One region of the Mesorhizobium sp. B2-3-13 genome, then DNA from elsewhere that is predicted to be linked to it. Evidence: riboswitches for the same ligand, from Rfam matches in the RefSeq annotation. Region 1 holds a riboswitch; each other region holds the start of a gene.
What was found. A riboswitch is a leader RNA that binds a small molecule or an ion and turns the genes downstream of it on or off. The one in region 1 is predicted to bind cobalamin.
Positions count from the first base shown of each region.

Region 2: it holds a riboswitch for cobalamin, as region 1 does, so the genes downstream of both, bluB (5,6-dimethylbenzimidazole synthase) here and FJ941_RS01585 (CbtB domain-containing protein) in region 1, are expected to answer to the same signal.
Region 3: it holds a riboswitch for cobalamin, as region 1 does, so the genes downstream of both, FJ941_RS15450 (aromatic ring-hydroxylating dioxygenase subunit alpha) here and FJ941_RS01585 (CbtB domain-containing protein) in region 1, are expected to answer to the same signal.

Region 1 is NZ_VFVQ01000001.1:335,508-343,214, reverse strand. It holds gene cobD (threonine-phosphate decarboxylase CobD) at 1-724, opposite strand, end outside; gene cbiB (adenosylcobinamide-phosphate synthase CbiB) at 723-1,697, shown strand; gene cobO (cob(I)yrinic acid a,c-diamide adenosyltransferase) at 1,694-2,308, opposite strand; gene cobU (bifunctional adenosylcobinamide kinase/adenosylcobinamide-phosphate guanylyltransferase) at 2,310-2,825, opposite strand; gene FJ941_RS01590 (CbtA family protein) at 2,818-3,621, opposite strand; gene FJ941_RS01585 (CbtB domain-containing protein) at 3,637-3,816, opposite strand; cobalamin riboswitch at 3,852-4,050, opposite strand; gene FJ941_RS01580 (aromatic ring-hydroxylating dioxygenase subunit alpha) at 4,193-5,362, shown strand; gene FJ941_RS01575 (MFS transporter) at 5,367-6,566, opposite strand; gene FJ941_RS01570 (DUF1624 domain-containing protein) at 6,801-7,707, shown strand, end outside.
Region 2 is NZ_VFVQ01000015.1:49,184-56,890, forward strand. It holds gene dxs (1-deoxy-D-xylulose-5-phosphate synthase) at 1-994, opposite strand, end outside; gene FJ941_RS18650 (pirin family protein) at 1,070-1,990, opposite strand; gene FJ941_RS18655 (DUF2277 domain-containing protein) at 2,031-2,297, opposite strand; gene FJ941_RS18660 (exodeoxyribonuclease VII small subunit) at 2,390-2,641, opposite strand; gene FJ941_RS18665 (histone deacetylase family protein) at 2,645-3,571, opposite strand; cobalamin riboswitch at 3,751-3,933, shown strand; partial or broken gene bluB (5,6-dimethylbenzimidazole synthase) at 4,105-4,614, shown strand; gene FJ941_RS18675 (hypothetical protein) at 4,779-5,762, opposite strand; gene FJ941_RS18680 (TetR/AcrR family transcriptional regulator) at 5,850-6,458, opposite strand; gene FJ941_RS18685 (MFS transporter) at 6,578-7,707, shown strand, end outside.
Region 3 is NZ_VFVQ01000011.1:150,258-157,964, forward strand. It holds gene FJ941_RS15420 (carbohydrate ABC transporter permease) at 1-353, shown strand, start outside; gene FJ941_RS15425 (alpha-glucosidase) at 358-2,022, shown strand; gene ugpC (sn-glycerol-3-phosphate ABC transporter ATP-binding protein UgpC) at 2,052-3,164, shown strand; gene FJ941_RS15435 (DUF680 domain-containing protein) at 3,243-3,482, opposite strand; gene FJ941_RS15440 (DUF680 domain-containing protein) at 3,549-3,752, opposite strand; gene FJ941_RS15445 (DUF680 domain-containing protein) at 3,824-4,030, opposite strand; cobalamin riboswitch at 4,525-4,727, shown strand; gene FJ941_RS15450 (aromatic ring-hydroxylating dioxygenase subunit alpha) at 4,842-6,089, shown strand; gene FJ941_RS15455 (hybrid-cluster NAD(P)-dependent oxidoreductase) at 6,154-7,254, shown strand; gene FJ941_RS15460 (hypothetical protein) at 7,196-7,707, shown strand, end outside.

The DNA of each region.
Region 1 (7,707 bases):
GGATGCCGTATTCCAGCGCCGGTCCGGCGACGGCCCACGGCCCGAACTGCATGTGCAACCGTTCAGCCGTCGGCGCATCGGCAAGTGCGAACCCAAGCCGCAGGCCGGCCAGACCAAAGAACTTGCCAAAGGAACGCAGCACGACAATGCCGGCCTGGCCGACGTCGGCGGCGAGGCTGTGTTCGCGTGGACCGACATCCATGAACGCCTCGTCGACGACCAGCAGCCCGCCCTTGGCGCGAAGTCCGTCAGCCAGCATCAGCAGCCGGTCGCGCTCGATGATGCGCCCATCCGGATTGTTCGGATTGACGATGATGGCGAGGTCAGCGTCCGCCAGCGCCGCGAAATCGCTGACCTCGACCACCTCATGCCCGGCAATCGCCGCCGCCCGGGCGTGTTCGGCATAGGTCGGCCCCAGCACCTTCGCCTTACCGGGCCTCACCAGCGAGGCCACGCGCGGCAGCAGGATTTGGGTCCCGGGCGCCGCCACCACGTTTCCCGCGGAAGGCGCGCCATAGGTGTTGGCCGCGATCTCTATCAGTTCGCGCCCACGCGCGGCCTCCGGCAACCGCCACAGAGAGGTGGCGGGCAGGTCGAAAAGCGGGTAGGAGTGCGGATTGATACCGGTCGAGAGGTCGACGAAAGGCAGCACGGCATTGGGGAAAAGCGCCCTTGCCCGGCCAAGACTTCCACCATGGTCCACCGCTCCTTCAAGAAGCTTCATGTCTGTCCTGATCGCTTTCCTGTCATTGGTTGTCGAATTCGCCCTTGGTTATCCCGACTGGCTGTTTCGCGCCATCGGCCATCCGGTGACGTGGTTCGGCAGGCTGATATCCTTTCTCGACTTGAGGCTCAACCGCGCCACTGATCCCGACGCACTGCGTCGTCAACGTGGTGTCCAGGCGCTTTTGGTCATCGTGCTGGTGCCGGCGCTGACAGGTCTTTGCGTGCAGCTCGTTCTGCTCTGGTTCGTCCCCTTGGGATGGATCATTGCCGTCCTTCTGGCAACATCGCTTCTGTCGCAGAAGAGCCTGCATGAACATGTCGAAGCCGTCGCCGACGCGCTCGACAGTGGAGGCCTCGACATGGGCCGCGCCGCCGTCTCGCGGATCGTCGGCCGCGATCCCGAAACGCTGGACCGGGCAGGCGTCTGCCGTGCGGCGATCGAAAGCCTGGCGGAGAATTTTTCCGATGGCATCGTCGCCCCCGCCTTCTGGACCGGCGTTGGCGGGCTGGCCGGCGGCGCCGCCTACAAGGCGGCCAACACCGCCGATTCGATGATCGGCCACCACACCCCGCGCCACGAGGCGTTCGGCTGGGCGGCGGCGCGCTTCGACGATTGGATCAACCTGCCGGCATCGCGGCTGACGGCGCTGCTGATCGTGCTCGCTTCCTTCTTGGTCGAGGGCGCCGACCCCCACTGCGGCTGGCAAGCGGTACGGCGCGACGCGAAAAAACACCGCTCGCCCAATGCCGGCTGGCCCGAAGCGGCCATGGCCGGCGCGCTTGGGCTCGCGCTTGCCGGACCACGCAGCTATGGCGGTGTCATGGTCGACGACATCTTCATGGGCGAAGGCGGCCGCAGCGATGTCGACAGCGGCGATATAAGGCGCGCGCTGCAACTCTACCGTGTCGCTGATTTCCTGCTGATTGGCTTGTTCGGCCTGGTCGCGGTGATCGCTGTTCTGGTTTTTTAAAACTCGATGCCCTGCTGAGCTTTCACGCCCGCCGAGAAATGATGCTTGGTGACGCCCATCTCGGTGACCAGATCGGCAGCCTCGACCAGCGCTGGCTTGGCGTTGCGGCCGGTGATGACGACATGCAGACCCTCGCGCCGGCCCTTCAGCGCCGCAACCACCTTGTCGAGATCGAGATAGTCGTAGCGCAACGCAATGTTGAGCTCGTCGAGCACGACAAGGCTGATCGAGGGATCGTCGATCAATTCCAGCGCCTTGGCCCAGGCGGCTTCGGCGGCGGCGATATCGCGCTTCAGGTCCTGCGTCTCCCAGGTGAAACCCTCGCCCATAGCATGCCAGACCACGCGGTCGCCGAAGGCGGCAAACGCATCCTTCTCGCCGGTGTGCCATTTGCCCTTGATGAATTGCACGACGCCGACGCGCTTGCCGTGGCCGAGCATCCGCAGCGCCAGCCCGAAGGCGGCCGTGGTCTTGCCCTTGCCGGGACCGGTGTTGACGATCAGCAACCCCTTCTCGACCGTCTTGCTCGCAACCTCGGCGTCCTGCACCGCCTTGCGCTTGGCCATTTTGGCGCGATGGCGCTCTTCATCCTTGTCGTCGATATCGGTCATTTCACTTCACCTTGAGCGGTAGCCCCGCCACCATCAGCAGCACCGTGTCGGCAACCGCGGCGACCCGCTGGTTGAGCCGGCCGGCGTCGTCGCGAAAACGCCGCGCCAGTGCATTGTCGGGAACGATGCCTTGCCCGACCTCGTTCGACACCACGAACCACGGTCCGCGCGGCCGCGACAGCACGTCGGCCAGCCGTCGGCACTCCGCCTCGACGTCGTAATCGGCCAGCATGTGATTGGTCAGCCATAGCGTCAGGCAGTCGACAAGCACCGGCCGATCATCCGGCAAGGCCTCCAGCGCTTCGGCAAGGTCGAGTGACGCATCGATGGTCGACCAGCCCTCACCGCGCCGCGAGCGGTGCACCGCGATGCGCTCGCGCATCTCATCGTCATAGGTTTGCGCCGTGGCGACATACGCCCATGGCGGGGGGAATGCCGTCACCAGGGTTTCGGCGTGCGCGCTCTTTCCGGAGCGCGCGCCACCGATGATGAAAGTCAGCTTGCCGCGGTCAGGCAAAGCTGTCGCGCAAGCTGGTCGCCGTGCCGGTGAAGCGCCTGCGCACCACGCCCACGACCGCGCCGAGCACCAGCCAGAACACCAGATTGGTCACCGTCACCGCCACCACGAACTGATGGTGCAGGCCTTCCGGGATAGGCGTCTCGAAACTGTCGGGCTGCGGCGCGCCGACGATATGCGGGACGACGATCAGCAAGACGGCGAAGATGGTCAATGGCAGCGATCTGCGAAACACGATCAGGCCAAGGCCGATAGCGGTCGCCGCGGCCGTTGCCGTCCACCAGATCTGGCGCGCAAGCAGATCGGCCGCCGGCATCGCCGGCAGTTCCGGCTGCAGGCCGAGGCCTGGTGCCAGCGTGAACACGGCAAAGCCGGCCAGCCCCCAGAATACGCCCTGGCGCCAATTGCCGACGCCGCCGGCAAACTCGGAAATCGCGACCAGGACCAGCGCGAAGCCGATGCCGGTGACGATATTGGCAACCACGCTGAAGGCAAAACGCTCGACACCGTCGGCCGGCGCCCAGCCTTCATCTTCCTCCGCCGGTGCCGTGACTTCGGCGGGTGCTGGCGCGGCAGAACTCATCGCATTCCCAGCGGGCGCGACCGTGCTCACCGCATCGTTGCTCGCCGCCGGTGCAGCCGCGTGGTCATGGTGATGGCCGCCGCCGGCCTGTTCGTAGACTTCCGCCTTGAGGATCAGCGGCACTGTCGCATAGGCCTGCATACAGGCGAGAACGACACCCGCCACAAGCCCCGCGATCGCCGCGATGAACACGACGTTGCGAAACAGATTCATGATGTCAGATCCTCGTTAGTGGCAGGGAAACGCCATCGAGTGGCGATAGTCGTGGGCGGCATTGTGGACCGCATCGATATGCGAGAAACCGACAAAGCCGACGACGAACATGCCGAGCAGCGCCGCGAGCGCGAGCTGCATGAAGCGCGACTGCGAGGAGACGGAGGCGCCGAGGGAGACGGAAGCGGTAGTCATGTCTTGTCCTTTCGCCCTCCACCCGAGGGCATCGAAGTCAGTTTCCTGTCGCCGGCAGGTCTCCTGGCTCGCGGATAAGCGCCCTTCCCCACCTTCCCGAGGAAAACCCTCAGTGGCATATGGAGAGGACTACCGCACACAGTTGCGGGGGCAGCCACGGCATTGGACAGGAATTCCTGTCCGCACCGCATTCCCTCTTGGCTCCAAAAAGGAACCGACGACGTTGGTGACTATAGGGAAATTTGCCGCGCGCGGCAAACCAAATTCCGACAGTCGCCAGCGCAGGAGCGTCGTATCGGCGAAGCCGCTCCATCCCGTCCTGATTGACAAATTTTCTAGTCGGGTGTCGGCTCGCAACCCTCACAGGAAGCCAGCCATGCAGCCCAATGCCAGCGAGCGCGAGCCCTACAACGGCCTGACCCGAACCCAGCAGACGCTGCCGTCATCGGCCTATTGGGACCAGGAGAACTATCAGCGTGATCTCGATGCCATCTGGTACAGAAATTGGCTGCTCGTCTGCCGCGAGACCGACCTTGCCCAGCCTTTGGCATTCCGCACCTTCCGCGTCGGTACGCAGGAAATCCTTGTGCTGCGCGACGACGCCAGCGAGTTGCATGCCTTCCACAACACGTGCCGGCATCGCGGTTCGCAGCTTTGCCAGGAAAGCGAAGGACGCCTGAAGGCGCGGCTGATCACCTGCCCGTACCATGCCTGGTCCTATTCGCTGCGTGGCGATCTGGTGCGTGTACCGTCGAAATCGCTGCCTGACGGCTTCGACAAGGCCGACCACCCGCTTTACCGCGTTGTACTCTCGGTGCGGCGGGGCTTCGTCTTCGTCAATCTTGCTGAAGATGCCGCCGGCTCAGTGCAGTCATCCTTCGACCCGGCCTCCGGCGACCTCGGCAACTGGCCGCTGGACACGCTGGTGTCAGGCCATGTGCTGCGCAAGGTGATGAACTGCAACTGGAAGATTTTCTGGGAAAACTTCAACGAGTGCCTGCACTGCCCGGGCGTCCACAAGGACCTGTCGCGGCTGGTGCCGATCTATGGCCGCGGCCTGATGAGCCGGCATGACGATCCCGAATGGACGCGCCATGCAGACAATGATGCGCCGGAATTCTCCGGCGGCCTGCGCGCCGGGGCTGAAACATGGTCGCGTGATGGGCAGACGCATGGGCCGGTTTTCCCCGGCTTGACGCAGGCGGAACGCACCGCCGGCCAGACCTACGCTACCAGCCTGCCCTCGATGTTCATCGTCGGCCATGTCGACTATGTCAGGACCGTGCGGCTGGTGCCGCTCGGTCCCGAACAGACCGAATTGACCGCCGAATGGCTGTTCGCGCCCGAGGCGCTCGCCGCCACCGATATCGACAACATCGTCGCCTTCGGCACACAGGTGCTGGAGGAGGATGCCGCGATCTGCGAGGTCAACCAGAAGGGCCTGCGCTCGATGCGTCATACAGCCGGCGTGCTGATGCCCGAGGAATATGAGCTGCACCGCTTCCACAATCGGGTGCGCGAGCGCCATGCTGAGCTTTCGCTCTGATTTTTTAGAGGGATTTAGGCAGGTAGCGCCAGGTCATGAGGCCACAAAACGCCGCCAGCAGGCCGAGCGTGACGAACACCGATCCCAATCCGAAGAAGGCCAGCACCACCGAATAGACCAGCGGCGGCGTCAATTCGGAAAAGTCGAGATAGGTGCGGTAGACCGCCGCCATCTGCGCGCGTTCATAGGAGCGCACCGAGCGCATGAAGGCGGTCGAGCCCAGCGCGTCGAGCGCGATGGTGAAGAAGGCGCCGCACAACAGGAAGGCGCCGGTCAGCAACGGCTCTGCCGCTCCGACCGTGCCCGCCGCCAGCAGCGACGCCGACATGGCGAAATAGGCAAACGTCATGGTGCGTCGGCCGCCAAAGCGTTTTCCTGCCTTGCCCCAGAAGATCGCCATGAACAGCAGCGCATTGCCGGCCGAGACCAGCAGGCCGCCCGCCAGTTCACCCTCGCCGGTGATCACCATGAACAGCGGTCCATAGACGAAGAACGTCGTCCAGAAGCACGACCGGCCGAAGGCGATCAGCCAGGCGAGCCTGAGCCTTGGCTGCGCCACGAAGCGGCCGATGTTGGCGAGCGGATTTGCCGGCCGCGTCTTGCCCGGGCGGATCGACGGGTTATCGCCCAGCCGGTAGGTCCAGAACAGCGCCAGCAAAGCCATGGCGAAAACCGCCACCGCGCCATGCGCGGCATAGATGCCGAAATGCGCATAAAGGAAAATGCCAAGCGTCGGCCCGCCCGTCCAGGCAACCATCGACCACGCCATGCGCAGCGATTCGGCCTGCATGAAGTCGGTCTTGCGGATGTGGTCCATGATGTAGAGGTTGAGTGTGATCGACAGCGCACTGGCGCCCATGACGCGGCACAGCATGCCGGCGAGTTGTCCAGCGAGCGTGTGGGTGACGAAGAACAGCGAGCCGATGGCGAGCAGGCAGGCGCCTGCCGTGTAGACCCAGCGCCGCGCGAAGCGGCGGATCAGCATCGGCATGAACAAGGTCACCGAGAGGCCGAGCATGGATACGACGGTGTAGAGGATCGAGACGATCTGCTCGTTGTGGAGTATCTCGTAGGCCTGGATCGGGATGACGCTCGACACCATGGCGCGGGCGAAGGACTCGACCGCGTAGAGCGAGGCGAAGGTGCGCGCATCCGCGGCCTTGAGGGCCGGAAGCCAGTTCGGATGGCGCACATGCGTGGACATTGCTTCCCCAAAGCAGAATCGCGGCGTCAAATCTGCCGTGGACATTTCAGGCCCATTAAGAGGAAACCGACGCACACCCGGCAAAAAGCGAAGCCGGTCAAAGGCTTTCCCGCGCTGGCCCAATTCGGCGGCTGGCGCGGGCTCCGCCGCGCGGTCAGGCCAAGGCGACCGGTCTTCTTCTATCCAGTGCAACCGTGATAGTCGTCTTGGAGGGCTGAATCAGATCGCGAGACCATGAGCATCCACACGCCGACCGCACCCGTTCCGCAGCCATCGAAGCGCATCGTTGCCATCGATATTTTGCGCGGCATCGCGCTGATCGCGATGGCAAGCTACCATTTCACCTGGGACCTGGAATTCTTCGGTTACACCGACCCCGGTCTCACCGCCTTCGGCTGGTGGAAGATCTACGCCCGCTGCATCGCCTCGACCTTCCTGTTCCTTGTCGGCGTCAGCCTCTATCTCGCCCATGGCCGACAGATCCGCTGGAACTCCTTCTGGAAACGGTTCGCCATGGTCGCCGGTGCGGCGGTCGCCATCTCGGTCGCCACCCGCATCGCCACGCCTGACGGATTCATTTTTTTCGGCATCCTGCATGAGATCGGGCTCGCCAGCCTGCTTGGCCTCGCCTTCCTGCGCCTGCCGGCGCTGCTGACGCTTGTCGCCGCCGCGCTGGTCATCGCGGCGCCCGTCTACCTGCGCTTCGAGGCACTCGATCACCCTTGGCTGTGGTGGATCGGCCTTTCCGCCGTCAATCCGCGCTCCAACGACTACGTGCCGCTGTTCCCCTGGTTCGGCGCGGTGCTTCTCGGCCTCGGAGTGGCGAAACTCGCTTCCGCTTCCGGCATACGGGCACGCCTGGCGAGCCTCGTGCCGGGCCGCTGGGCCAATCCACTGGTCTTCATCGGCCGCCACAGCCTGGCCTTCTACCTGATCCACCAGCCGCTGCTGATCGGTTGCGTCTGGCTGTTCTCGCAACTGATGCCGGCGCAAGTCGAGCCCCCGCAGGTCAATTTCCTGAAAACCTGCCAGCGCTCGTGCGAGCAGATGCGCAACGCAACCTTCTGTTCGAGCTATTGCGGCTGCATGCTTGATACGCTGCAAGGCGAAGGATCTCTTGATCGGCTCTTCAACAACGACC
Region 2 (7,707 bases), on a different contig from region 1:
TGGTGTAGGCCGGCGCGTTGGCCGGCGCCTTGGCCTGCGCGCCGGTGATGACGTCGAATTTATTGACGCCATGGTATTTGTCGGCGGCCGCTTCCGCCGGCGCATAACCCTTGCCCTTCTGGGTGACGACATGGATCAGCACCGGACCCTTGCCGTTGTCGCGGACATTTTTCAGGACCGGGATCAGATGCTCCAGATTGTGACCGTCGATCGGGCCGATGTGATAGAAGCCGAGTTCCTCGAACAAAGTGCCGCCGGTGACATAGCCGCGCGCATGCTCGACCGCGCGGGTGATGGCTCGATCGGCCCGCTTGCCGAGATAGGAGGTCAGTTTCTTGCCAAAGTCGCGCAAGCCGATATAGGCCTTGCCGGAAGCCAGGCGCGCCAGATAGGCGCTCATGGCGCCGGTCGGCGGCGCAATCGACATGTCGTTGTCGTTGAGGATGACGATGAGGCGGGCATCGAGCGCGCCGGCATTGTTCATCGCCTCATAGGCCATGCCGGCCGACATTGCGCCATCGCCGATGACTGAAATGACATTGTTGCGGCCGCCTGAAAGGTCGCGGGCGGCGGCCATGCCGAGACCAGCCGATATGGACGTCGAGGAGTGGGCGGCGCCGAACGGGTCATACTCGCTCTCGGCTCGGCGGGTGAAGCCCGACAGGCCGCCTTCCTGGCGCAAGGTGCGGATGCGGTCCCGGCGTCCGGTCAGGATCTTGTGCGGATAGGCCTGATGGCCGACATCCCAGATCAGCCGGTCATCGGGTGTGTTGAAGACATAGTGCAGCGCCACCGTCAGTTCGACCACGCCAAGGCCGGCACCAAGGTGGCCGCCGGTGTGGGAGACAGCATCGACCAGTTCGGCGCGCAGCTCGGACGCCAGTTGCGGCAATTCGCTCTCGGCCAGCGTGCGCAGCTCGGCCGGGACGCGAACCTTGTCGAGAAGCGGCGTATGCGGCGTTGCGTTCACGTTGGGCCCAGACTCTCTTTTCATCGGCGGGATAGGCCGCCGGCCGGCGAAAGTAAATGCGTGTCGGTGACGCGGACGGTCAGCCCCTCACCGCTCCGCTCAGCCTTCCGGCAGCGGAATGAACTCTTTCTCATCGCCAGGAACGATATCGAAGCGGCCGGTCTTCCATTCCTGCTTGGCCTGCTCGATGCGCTCCTTCGACGAAGAGACGAAATTCCACCAGATGTAGCGCTTCGAACCGAGCGAGGCGCCGCCGAACAGCATGAAATGCGCACCGGTTTGCGACGATATGACGATCTCGTCGCCGGGCCGGAACACCAGCAGCCGTTCGGCCGGAAAGACGTCGCCCGAAATCGAGACTTCGCCCTCCAGCGTGTAGATGGCGCGCTCTTCCGCATCGGCCGGGATTTTGACGCTGGCACCGGGCCCCAGCCGCAAATCGGCGTAGAGCGTGTCGGAATCTGCCCGCACCGGGGACCGCAATCCTTGGAAGTCACCGATGACGACGCGGCCGCTGACGCCTTCGGCATCGATCTCTGGAAGCCGCAGCGCCGCTGTGTTCTCGAACACCGGTGCAACCTCTTCCTTGCCGTCCGGCAGAGCCAGCCAGGTCTGCAGGCCGGAGATCGACATCGGCGCGCCGCGCAATTCCTGCGGCGTGCGCTCGGAGTGGACGATGCCGCGGCCCGCAGTCATCAGGTTCACGTCGCCGGGCTCGATCACCATTTCGGTGCCGAGCGAATCGCGATGCCTGATCTTGCCATCGAACAGATAGGTCACGGTCGACAGGCCGATATGCGGGTGGGGACGGACATCGAGCGCCTGGCCGGTGCGCATGATCGCGGGGCCCATGCGATCGAAGAAAATGAACGGCCCTACCAGCCTTCTCTTGGCGGTCGGCAAGGCGCGGCGCACCTCGAAGCCGCCAATATCCTTGGCGTTGGGGATGACCATCAGTTCGATCTGGTCGCTGGCGAAGGCATCGCCGGCCTCAGGGTCTTTCCCCGGGAAGAAGCTCATGAACTCTCCTGGTCAGCGCTCGGTGGCCGCTTTGGACATGTCAGGCGAACCGGATCGCCGCCTTTGCTCTCAGTTTGGCTGCCACCTCTTCGCGATTGCGCGGCTGCTGGTGGGTTTCGAGGGAATCAAGCAATTCGCGTGCGGATGCCGCGATGGCTTCGACCGCATGATCGAACGCATGCTGGTTCTGTTTCGACGGTCGCGTCGTTCCACTGAGCTTGCGGACAAACTGGAGTGCCGCGCCGCGGACTTCGTCATTGGTTGCCGGCGGATCAAAATTGAACAGGGTCTTGATGTTTCTGCACATCGCTTCCGTATCTCCTCTTGTCCGTTTCAATCGGGACGAGTTGTATCCTCAATCATGATCGTGTTCAAAAATCGGTAAGCCTGCTCCGGACCTCAGTCCGCGTCGAGCGGCTCGGTTCCAACCGGCTTGCCGTCGCGCGACAGCCTGATCTTCTCGACCTTGTCCTCGGCGGCCTTCAGTAACCGGTCGCAATGCACCTTCAGCGCCTCGCCGCGTTCGTAGATCCGGATCGACTGGTCGAGCGGCACGTCGCCACGCTCCAGATCATCGACGATCTTCTCCAGCGCGTCGAGTGCCTGCTCGAAGCTCATCGCCTTGACGTCTTCGTTGATCTCACCAGTCATCATTCATCCTTTCATCAGTCGCCCGACATGGGCGCCGACCGAAAATGCCAATCCCTGCAGATCGTAGCCGCCCTCGAGCACGCTGACGAGCCGGTTGCCGCTATGGCGTGCGGCGCGCTGCATCAGTTGGCCGGTCGCCCAGTCGAAATCGTCCTCGGTAAGATTGATCTCCGCCAGCGGGTCGCGATGGTGCGCGTCGAAGCCGGCCGAAATGATGATCAGGTCGGGGGCGAAATTATCGAGTGCCGGCAGCACGCGCGACAGGAAAGCATCGCGAAACACCTCGCTGCCGGTCTGCGGCGCCAGCGGCGCGTTGACGATGTTGCCGGCGCCGGTCTCGTTCTTCGCGCCGGTGCCGGGATAGAGCGGCATCTGGTGCGTCGAGCAATAGAGCACCGAGGGATCGTCCCAGAAAATATCCTGCGTGCCGTTGCCGTGGTGCACGTCCCAATCGACGACGGCGACACGCTCCGCGCCATGCTTCTTCTGCGCATAGCGGGCAGCGATAGCCGCAGTGTTGAAGAAGCAGAAGCCCATGGCCGTGTTCTTTTCAGCATGATGGCCAGGCGGCCGGGCGGCGACGAAGACATTGTCGGCGCGGCCCGCAAAGACGTCGTCGACGGCGGCATTGGCGGCGCCGATCGCGGTGATCACCGCCTGCCAGCTCTTCGGGCTGGCGGTGGTGTCGGCGTCGATGCGGGCGAGGCCTTCAGCGGGAATGGCGGCGCGCACGCGCGCGACGAAATCGGCGGGATGCGCATAGAGGATGGTCGCCTCGTCGCCTTGCGGTGCCTCGGCGCGGTCAAGCGCGGCAAAAGCTTCGTCGTCGAGCACGCGCTCGATGGCGCGCAAGCGGTCGGGCCGCTCGGGGTGACCTGGCGGGGTGATGTGTTCGAGGAAGATCGGGTGCGTGTAGAGACGAGTGGCCATGTCCCCCTATCTAGTGCCCCGGCGCCGTGATGGCCATGCGTTGCGGCTTGATCGCTGGGGAAAATCACGGCTGCGTCCATTCATGTCGCTGCGGGCATTGGCGTCGCCGGCGCTTCGGCGTAAGGTCGCCGCCACTGCCTGGTGCCCGCCGGTCTGTTTGTTTTAGCCGCATTCTGCGACGCCAAGTGATTCCACTTGGCTGCAAATGCTCTGGCGGGAGAATCGGGAACACGGTTTGATACCGTGGCGTGCCCAACGCTGTGAGGGGGACCGCGCCGGTAAGTGCCACTGTCGATGACGGGAAGGCACCGGACGCGGGTTGATCCCGAGCCAGAAGACCGGCCTGGCAGGCATCGTCATCCGCATGGTCAGGCGGATGGCATCAGAACGACGTGCGCCCTCCTGGACGCACAAAGTACGCTCTGGGAATTTGAACTGCTGCAATCGCAAGGGGACAAGCGATGCCGGAAGCTATGACCGCTCCAACGGCCAATGGATTTGATCAGATCGCGCGCGACGCGGTTTACCGCGCCATGTTCACGCGACGCGACGTCCGCAGCCATTTTACATCGGAAGCGATCGACGACGAGGTGCTGGCGCGGCTGCTGCTTGCCGCCCATCACGCGCCATCGGTCGGCTTCATGCAGCCTTGGAATTTCATCGTCATTCGCGATGTCGCGCGACGGTCGAAGGTGCGCGACCTGTTCCTTGCCGCGCGCGAACAGGAACTGCCGGCAATCGAGGCGGACCGGCGGGCGCTCTACCGCAAGCTCAAGCTCGAAGGCATTTGCGAAAGCGCGCTCAACATCTGTATCACCTGCGACCACGAGCGCTCGAAAGGCTCGCCGCTGGGACGTTGGCACAATCCGGAAATGGATCTCTACAGTACGGTCTGCGCGGTACAGAATTTCTGGCTGGCGGCACGCGCCGAGGGCGTTGGCGTCGGCTGGGTCAGCATCATCGAGGCGCAAGCGCTGAAAAGTCTGCTGTCTATCCCCGACCACGTGACGCCGATCGCCTATCTCTGCGTCGGCCGTGTCTCGGAGTTTGCGCCGAAACCGGACCTCGAAACGCACGGCTGGGGCCGACGGCTGCCGCTGCCCGAACTGATCATGAGCGAGACTTTTTGCGGCCAGGGTGAAGCCTCGCTCAAATCTACGGTGGCCCGCCTCAACACCGTCGCCGCTGCGCCGGCAAACCCCGCCGATCAGCGCGTCGCGCCGGCCGTGCCCCAGCGCGAACCGTCGAAGGTGGAGAGTGCCTTGCGCTTGAGTTCCCGGAACTTCGACGAGGCATCGGCCAGCCGTGCGTCCCAGGCGGCATCGGGCACCTGGCCCTCGATGGTCTTGAAATAGACCTGCATCAGGCACGCGATGGCGAAAGGTTCGATGAACGCCGCCTTGAAGGCCCAGGCAAAGACAATGGCCAGAACGAAGGCCCAGCCGGCGAGCTGTCCGGGCATGACGTAAAGAATGGCGGCCGCCGGAGCCAGCATCAGCAGGAAGATGACGAAGGAGACCCCCCACATGATCAACGCCAGCCAGACTGCGTTCTTGACCATGATCTTGCCGTTCTGGGCGTAGAGCACGACGCCTTGCCGTGCGGTCTCGAAGGGTGAGGACGAATTGATGCGGATGTTGTAGCCGAGAATGATCTCGTCGACATAGGTCAGCGACAGGCGGATCACCGTGTTGAGGAACGAGACCAGGCCGCTCAGGCCCGGAATGGGCAGGAAAGCCGCAATGCCGCCCAACAGGCCGGTGATGGCGCGGATGGCGCCCTTGACCAGCTGGTCGACGACGAAAAGGATGTTCGCTTCGGCAAAACGCTCGGTCACAACCTCTTTCGCGTAGGCGATCTGGTTCTGGCCGTCGGGTACGTCATGGCCGTCGATCAGATGCACCATGACAGCGATATGGCCTGCCTTGACGACGTAGAGGATGTATTCGCGGATCCAGTAGACGGCGATCGAGACGAGGCCGAAGCCAACAATCCCGCCCCACATGGCAAAGGACAGCGGCCCATCGGGATCGGTGGAGATATGGCCGACGCCATAGCCGACGGAGGCGCCCGTGCCGGTGGCCATGATATAGGCCAGCGTGATGCCGAAATAGACGATCATGCGAAAGACGATGAAAGGCCAGGTCCGCATCATGATGGACACCGACCTGCCGATATCGAAATCCCACATGCCCCGAATCCCCCAGAGGTGGCTGTGGAGGATGCGCCCAAACCGTCTATTGTCAATTGCAGGCGGTGGCGGGAGCGCCACGGTGGCTCAGTTTGGCCGCGCTTCCGGCTTTTCGAGCAGGCCTTCGAGCAATTGCTTGAACGCTGCCACCACCTTCCTCGACGTCGCTTCGGGATCGTTCGAGTTGGCGATCCGCTGTGCGGCCTGGCTGCTCGCCCCGTTGATCAGCCGCGCCGCGGTCTCGGGATCGAGGCCCGGCACGACCACCCCCTCCTCTTGCAGCGCGGTCAGATGATCGGTCATTGAACCGACGCAGGCATTGGCATTCGACCACTGTGCCGGATCGCCCAGCACGGCCGGACCGTCCCGGAACATGATGCGCTGGATTTCCGGCTCCAGCGCCATTTCGATGTAGGTCGTGCATTCGTCGACGAAATGCTGCCAGCGGGTCGGCGCCCTCGACGCGACCTCATTCACCCGCGCGGCCATTTCCGCATCGATTTGCGCGATAACCGCCTGCAGCAGTCCCTTCTTATCGCCGAAGTGATGATAGAGGGCGCCGCGCGTCAGTCCGGCCGATGCGGTGAAATCGTCCATCGACGCTTCGGCATAACCGATGGTGCCAAAGGCTTGGCGCGCCGCGGCGATCAGCTTGGCACGCGTCTCGGCGATCATCTCCTTGCGGGGTCGGTGCATGCTCTGGCCTTATCTACATACGCTCCGTATGCCAATTGACATACGCGACGTATGGTCTATTTGAGACTTATACGTCTCGTATGTAATTGTCGAATCGCCCCTTGTCGAGGAACAGGATCATGCAAAACCCCTACTCGGAAATCTTTCGCGCTCCTGGCGCCAGGGGCTTTGCCGCCGCCGGCTTCATGGCGCGCCTGCCGATCGCCATGGCGCCGATCGGCATCGTGGCGATGCTGTCGCAGACGCGTGGCGAATACTGGCTGGCGGGTGCGGTTTCGGCGACATTCGCCTTGGCCAATGCTTTCCTGGCGCCGCAAATATCGAGGTTGGTCGACCGCCTCGGCCAGACGCGGGTTGTCGTCCCCACCACCATCATCTCCGTGCTCGCATTCACGGCCCTGATCGCATCGGCCAATCGGGACTGGCCGATAGGGACGCTATTCGTGTCGGCATTGCTGGCCGCGGCGATGCCAAGCATGCCGGCCATGATACGCGCGCGCTGGACCGAGATTTTCCGGGGCCGGCCCGAGATGAACACCGCCTTCGCCTTCGAGTCGGCGGCCGACGAACTGGTCTACATCGCCGGCGCATCGCTGTCGGTTGGTCTCAGCGCCGCGCTATTCCCGGAAGCGGGCGTGCTCGTCAGCACGCTGTTCCTGGCCCTGGGCTCGATAGCCTTCATTCTGCAGCGTTCGACCGAACCGCAAGTGCGACCGGTGGACCATGGCTCAACCGGCTCGGCTATCCGCCTGGGGCCGGTTCAAATCATCACCTTCGCCATGATCTTCATCGGCGCGACTTTCGCGACGACGGAGGTGAGCACGGTGGCGATCACCAAGGAACTCGGCCAGCCAGGCGCCGCAAGTCTCGTCATCGGCGTCTATGCGCTGGGCTCCTTCGTGCTCGGCATCATCATCGGCGCGCTCAATCTGACGGCACCGCTGCAGCGCCAGCTCGCCATCGCGGTCGCGTTGGTCGCGCTCGGCACACTGCTGCCGCTTACCGCCAGCACCGTGCCCGTGCTCGCGCTGACTGTCTTCATCAGCGGCGTGGCGATCTCGCCGACCTTCATCACCGCCTTCGGCCTGATCGAACGGCATGTGCCTGAGACGATGCTGACCGAAGGCATCACCTGGGTGACCACCGGCATCGGCATCGGCATGGCGCTCGGTTCGTTCGCTGCCGGCGCCGTGGTGGATGCGTTCGGCGCCCAGAACGGGTTCTGGGTTTCGGTGGCATCAGGCGTTAT
Region 3 (7,707 bases), on a different contig from region 1:
CCGGCCTGCCGCGCGAGATCATGGAATCGGCGCGCATCGACGGCGCCAGCGATTTCGAGATCTTCGTCAAGATCGTGCTGCCGCTGTCCTTCCCGGTGCTTGCCTCCTTCGCCATCTTCCAATTCCTGTGGGTATGGAACGATCTCCTGGTGGCAATGGTTTTCCTCGGAACGGCGCCCGACCAGATCGTGCTGACGGCCAAGCTCAATGCGCTGCTCGGCTCGCGTGGCGGCAACTGGGAGATCCTGACGACATCGGCCTTCATCACCATTATCGTGCCGCTGATCGTTTTCTTCTCGCTGCAGCGTTATTTCGTCCGCGGGCTGCTGGCCGGCTCGGTGAAAGGAGGTTGAGACAATGCACTCGGCTTTGAAGGCGACTTCGAAACCAGATCCCGCCATTGATCGCGACTGGTGGCGGGGCGCGGTGATCTACCAGATCTATCCGCGCAGCTATCAGGACTCCAACGGCGACGGCATCGGTGACCTCAAGGGCATCATCGGCAGGCTGCCCTACATTGCGGCCCTTGGCGCGGATGCCATCTGGATCTCGCCTTTCTTCAAATCGCCAATGAAGGATTTCGGCTACGACGTCTCGGATTATTGTGACGTCGACCCGATGTTCGGCACACTGGCCGACTTCGACGCGCTGACGGCGGAGGCGCACCGGCTGGGTCTCAAGGTGATGATCGACGAGGTGCTGTCGCATACCGCCGATATCCATCCCTGGTTCATGGAAAGTCGCTCGAGCCGCACCAATCCGAAGGCCGACTGGTATGTCTGGGCCGACGCAAGGCCCGACGGCACGCCGCCCAATAACTGGCTGTCGATCTTCGGCGGCTCGGCGTGGCAATGGGACACCAGCCGCCAGCAATATTACCTGCACAATTTCCTGGCCGAGCAGCCCGACCTCAACTTCCATAGCCGCCAAGTCCAGGACGCGCTGCTCGACGTCACCCGCTTCTGGCTGGAGCGCGGCGTCGACGGCTTCCGTCTCGATACCATCAATTTCTACTTCCACAGCCAGGGGCTGGAAAACAATCCGCCGCTGCCGCCGGAAGAGCGCAACGACCAGACCGCGCCGGCGGTCAACCCCTACAACTACCAGGATCATATCTACGACAAGAGCCGGCCGGAGAACCTCGCTTTCCTCGAGCGCTTCAGGGCGCTGCTCGACGAGTATCCGGCGACCGCGGCGGTCGGCGAAGTCGGCGATTCGCAGCGCGGGCTGGACGTGGTCGCCGCCTATACCGCCGGCGGCAAGCGCGTGCATATGTGCTATTCCTTCGACTTCCTGGCGCCGGAAAAGATCAGCGCCGCCAAAGTGCGCTCGGTGCTGGAAACCTTTGGCAGGGTCGCCAGCGACGGCTGGTCGTGCTGGGCGTTTTCCAACCATGACGTGATGCGCCCGGCCTCGCGCTGGGCCGCCGACGAAGCCGACCCGTCCGCCTATCTCAAGGTCATCTCGGCATTGCTGATGTCGCTGCGCGGCTCGGTCTGCATCTACCAGGGCGAAGAACTCGGGCTCGGCGAGGCCGACCTGCGCTTCGAGGACCTGCAGGACCCCTACGGCATCCGCTTCTGGCCGGAATTCAAGGGCCGCGACGGCTGCCGCACGCCCATGGTGTGGGATGGCGGCGCCAGGAATGGCGGCTTCTCCCCGGCAAAACCCTGGCTGCCGGTGCCGGCCAAGCATCTGTCACAGGCGGTCAACGTGCAGCAAGGCGATGAGACCTCCCTGCTTGAGCATTACCGGCGCTTTCTCGCCTTCCGCCGCGCCCATCCGGCGCTGGCAAAGGGCGACATCACCTTCATCGAAAGCGAGGGCGACACCGTCGCCTTCACCCGCCGGGCGGGCAATGAGGAGGTCGTCTGCGTTTTCAATCTGGGCGCCAGGCCGACGAAGGTTGACCTCGGCAACCGAACCCTGCAACCTTTGGTGGGACACGGGTTTTCCGGGCAGGCGAGCACCGGTTCGGTCGAACTCGGCGGTTACGACGCCTGGTTCGGACGCATAGGCTGAAACATCCGAGGAATCACTGGAGGAAATCAATGGCCGATGTCAATTTGAGACAAGTGAAGAAGTCCTACGGCAATCTCAACATTCTCCACGGCATCGACCTCGACATCAAATCGGGCGAATTCATCGTCTTCGTCGGCCCGTCGGGCTGCGGCAAGTCCACCTTGCTGCGCTCGATCGCCGGGCTTGAGGAAATCACCTCGGGTGAACTCAGGATCGACGGTCAGGTGGTCAACGACGTGCCGCCGTCGAAGCGCGGCATCGCCATGGTGTTCCAGTCCTACGCGCTCTATCCGCACATGACCGTCTACGATAACATGGCCTTCTCGATGAAGATCGGTGGGGAAAGCAAGGCCGAGATTGACAAGCGGGTACGACAGGCGGCCGAGATCCTGCAGTTGACCAAATATCTCGATCGCCTGCCCAAGGCGATGTCGGGCGGCCAGCGCCAGCGTGTCGCCATCGGCCGAGCCATCGTGCGCAATCCGAAAGTGTTCCTGTTCGACGAACCGCTGTCGAACCTTGACGCGGCGCTGCGCGTCGCCACGCGCATCGAGATCGCCAAGCTCAAGGAATCGATGCCCAACACGACTATGATCTATGTCACGCACGACCAGGTCGAGGCGATGACGCTGGCCGACCGCATCGTCGTGCTGAAGGATGGCCACATCGAGCAGGTCGGCACGCCGATGGAGCTCTACAAGAACCCCGGCAACCTCTTCGTCGCCCAGTTCATCGGCTCACCGGCCATGAATATCCTGCCGGCGACGGTCGACAAGACGGGCAATCCGACCATCGTCAGTCATGTCGGCGGCCGCAAGGCGACGGTACCGATCGCGACGCCTGCTTCGGCAAAGGGAGCGGCGGTCAGCTTCGGCGTGCGGCCGGAAGATCTCGCGATCGCCAGTGGTAGCGATTATCTGTTCGAGGGGACGGTCGATTATCTCGAGCAGCTCGGTGAGGTTCAGCTGGTCTATATCGACATCGGCCGTGCCGACCTGCCGCTGGTGACCAAGTTGCCGGGCAATGTCGAGGTCAAGCGCGGCTCGACGCTGCGGCTGACCGCCAATGCCGGAGATCTTCATATCTTCGATGCGGATGGACGGTCGTTCGCCCTGCAGGAAGCGGAAGCAAAAGCCGCCTGAGACCACAAGCTGTCTCGACAACGCAAAAAGAGAGCGGCGGGCAAGCCCGCCGCTCTCTTTGTATATTACCACGGCGGGTTAGTTGTTGCCGAAGAGGTTGCGGTCTGCGCCCTGAGGGGCGGACTTCTGTACGTCGCCCGACGAATTGAGCAGCTTGTAGACGGGCGATTCGCTCTTGCGGATCGAGCCCGTATGCGAGGTGTCGACGTTGACGGTCGCCAGCTTGTTGATGTCGGTGCCGCCAACGTTGTCGTTGCCGGCATAGGCGCTGCCAGCGGCAATCAGAAGAGCGGCGGCGGTAAGAACAATCTTTTTCATTTTGGTACTCCGATTTTTTCGAATTCAAGGGGCGGGCTGAGCGCGCTGTCCTTGCTTGAAGAGATGTTAGTTGTTGCCGAACAGGTTGCGATCGGCGCCGTGCTGGACGGGCTCCTGGCTGGCAGGAGCCGACTTATCGACCGACGCGGTGTACGAGTTGTCCACCGCGGCGGCAGGCTGGTTGGCGCCGTTGGAGCCATAGTTGTCGCTGGCAAAAGCGCTGCCGGAAATGGCCAGAACGGCGGCGGCGGCAATAAGGATCTTGCTCATTTTAGACACTCCTGAATTTCTTGAATTCTACCGGATCGGCGGGCAAGCCCGCCGTCCGTGGGGACAGGCCGTTAGCGGCCGAAGAGGTTGCGATCGCTGCCCTGAGCAGGCGTTTGAGCACCCGGCTCCGACGTCTTGGTGGAGGTGGAAGCGGTGTACGAGCTGTCCACCGCGGCAGCAGGCTGGTTGGCGCCGTTCGAACCGTAGTTGTCGCTACCAGCGAAGGCGCTGCCGGAAACAGCCAGAAGGGCGGCGGCAGTGAGAATGATCTTTTTCATTTTTTGGCACTCCAGTATTTTTCCGTCCATCTAGCGGCGTGTCTTGGGATTAAATCGCGTCGTTCGGACAGCCCCGATGTGGGAGAGCACCCTTGCCGTTTCCAATCACGAAGTTGTTCAGCGTGGACCATGACTCCACTACTTGAAATTGTACCAGCGCCTTCCGCATCTCTTATTTTCTCTTGTGATATCAGCTAGTTACCTTAAAACAGCATCCTGATCACCAACTGTGTCGGAGGCTCGGCGTTCACAGCGTCTTGCACGCACCGTCAACAGAAACGAACCGTTCGGTTCGATTTTAGACTGCTCTAATAGTCACTTTTTGAAACTGTTAACCTATTTGCTGCCGGCAAAGGGGTCGAAGACGGTGCCGGCGCGGCTTGGCGACAGAAGGCGATTCCAACGGCTACAAGCCTGTCATGACGATCCAGCATGCGTGTCGCGCCGCATGGATGCGATGTCGCTTTCGTGCCGATGTCGCAAAGCCTGTCGTGATTAGATCAGGCATCTCAGGTGCCGCTGCGTGACGACGGAGCGGAGAATTGGGAAGCCGGTCAGATTCCGGCGCTGCCCCCGCAACGGTGGTGGAGTTCAAGTCGCAACGGGAGACCACTGGGCTAAAGCCTGGGAAGGTGTCGCGATGGTCCGCAAGGACAACTCCAGAGCCCGGAAACCAGCCCGAGATCGCTAGAACTCGACTGATCGCGGTGGGCGGTCAAGAGGCGGATGGTGTTTGTCCGGCTTTTCGCCGATCTGCGCCCAGTCCTTCCTCAATCACCACCAGTTCAGTCCTTGAAACTGAGGACAGGACATGGACGCGCGCAACGACATGCTGAGGCTCTTGAACAGCCGCAGACAAGGCTTTTCGCTGGAACAGCCCTTTTACACCGACCCGGACTACTTCAAGCTGGACATGGCGTTGATCTGGTATCGCGACTGGCTGTTCATCGGCCATGATTGCGAATTGCCCAAGCCGGGCAGCTTCATCACCGTGCAGATCGGGGATTATCCGGTCGTGCTGGTGCGCGATCAGCAGGGCAAGATCAACGCCTTCCACAATTCCTGCCGCCATCGCGGCAGCCGCGTCTGCAATTCCGACAAGGGCACGGCCGCCAAGCTGGTCTGTCCCTATCATCAATGGACCTACGAGCTCGACGGCCGGCTGCTGTTCGCCCGCCAGATGGCCGATGGGTTCGACAAGAGCCAGTTCGGGCTGAAGCCGGTCGCCTGCGAAAGCGTCGCCGGCTATGTCTTCATCTGCCTGGCCAAGGAGCCAGCCGACTTCGCGCCGATGCGGGCGATGATCGAGCCCTACCTTTTGCCGCACCGGCTGCGTGAGGCAAAAGTCGCCTTCGAGAGCACCATCATCGAGAAGGGCAACTGGAAGCTGGTCTGGGAAAACAACCGCGAATGCTATCATTGCGCCGGCAATCATCCCGAACTCTGCAAGACCTTCCCGGAAGCACCGACGGTAACCGGCGTGCAAGGCGCCGACAGCGATCCGGAGATGCTGGCGCACTGGGCGAAATGCGAAGCGGCCGGCCTGCCGAGCAAGTTCCGCATCGATCCGGCCGGCCAGTATCGCGCGACCCGCGCACCGCTGCTGCGCGATGCCGTCAGCTATACGATGACGGGAAAGCGCGCGGTCGAGAGGAACCTTTCCGACAGCGTTTCAACCAACCGCATCGGTTCGTTGCTGCTTTACCACTATCCGACGACCTGGAACCACATCCTGGGCGACCACGCCGTCACCTTCCGGGTGCTGCCGATCAGCGCCACGGAAACGGCGGTGACGACCAAATGGCTGGTGCATAAGGATGCGGTCGAGGGCGTCGATTACGATCTCGCAGAACTCACCCATGTCTGGACCGAGACCAACGACCAGGATCGCCGCATCGTCGAGGAAAACGCCTTCGGCATCCTGTCGCCGGCCTACGAGCCAGGCCCCTATTCGGAGCTCCATGAGGGCGGCGTGACCCAGTTCGTCGAGTGGTACGCGTCCTTCATCGGGCCACGGCTTGCCGAAGGCGGCCGGCCGGCCCTGCGCAGCGTTGCCTAGGCATATCGCTAAAGACGGCGGTTTTGGGCATGCGCAGAACAAAAGGGACAAGAGGATGAATGCGATGACGGACCTCGGCCTCTATCGCCATCTCGACCAGATGGCGCCCTGGAACGACAGGCTGCAGGTGCTGGAAGTGACCGGCGTCACCGACGAGGCGCCCGACGTGAAGACCTTCACCTTCCGCTCCGACAACCAGACCTGGTTCCGCTACAAGCCGGGCCAGTTCGTGACGCTGGAATTGCCGACACCGGACGGGCCGCTGATGCGCACCTATACGCTGTCATCGTCACCGTCGCGGCCATTCTCGATCGCGGTGACGGTGAAGGCGCAGGTGGGCAGCATCGGCACACGCTGGATGTTCGATCACCTGGCGCCCGGCTCGCACGTCAAGGCCTATGGACCGGGCGGCGACTTTTCACTGCACAGCCATCCGGCGGCGAAATATCTGTTCATCTCGGCCGGTTCCGGCGTGACGCCGATGATGTCGATGCTGCGCTGGCTGAACGACTGCGCACCATGGACCGATGTCGGCTTCGTCAACTGCGCGCGGCGCCCGGAAGAGATCATCTTCCGCAAGGAGCTGGAGCTGCTCGGCGGCCACATGCCGGGCCTGTCGCTCGGCTTCATGATCGAGGAACGGTCGAGCCGCGAGGGCTGGTATGGCCATATGGGCCGCATCGACGCTATCCGGCTGCCACTGCTGGCGCCCGATTTCCGCGAACGCGAAATCTTCTGCTGCGGCCCCGATCCCTTCATGCGCGCCGTGCGCGGCATGCTCGAAGCCGCCGGCTTCGACATGGCAAAGTACCATCAGGAGAGCTTTGCCGCGCCGACCGTTGAGGAAATCCCGGCGCCATTCGCGGCGCCGGCGCAGGACGGTGTGGCTGTCCCCGTCGAAGCCGCAACGCCGATCCGCTTCGCGCTTTCGGACGTCGACGCCGACTGTGTCGCCGGCCAGACCGTGCTGCAGACGGCGCGTGCTTCGGGCGTGCGGATACCGGCGGCCTGCGAATTCGGCCTGTGCGGAACTTGCAAGGTGAAGAAAGTCTCCGGCAGCGTCGAGATGAGCCACAATGGCGGCATCCTCGATCACGAGATCGATGATGGCTTCATCCTGGCCTGCTGTTCAAAGCCACTGTCGGCACTGGAAATCGAGGCTTGATCCGCCCTATGACGGTTCGCAGCAAAGCGACGAGGACGACCAGGCGATCTGGCGGCGAGCGGCGGCCCAATTCAGCGGCGTCGGCGTGCTGGTGCCGTCGCCTGCGGACCGCATCGCGATCGCCATCGCGCATGCCGGGCTCGACGCTCACACGCACAGCGATTGGCTGGTCAATTGCGCTGTAGCCATTCGCGCCGGCGATGTCGACTGGGACGTGTTCCTCGACGTTGTCGCCAGGCGTGGCCTTGCCGTGGCCGCGGCGGCGGCGCTCTCCTACCTCGCGCTCGATATTGGCGCGGCGGTGCCGAACAGGGTGCTGGCGCGCGTGCTTGACATGGCCGACCTCACCGGCCTTTCGCGCTGGTCGGCGGTGCTGCAGGCCAAGCCGCGAACCGATTTCGGCAGGCTGGCCTGGCTGTCGCGCGGCTTTGCCAAGCAGTTGCGGCTGAGACG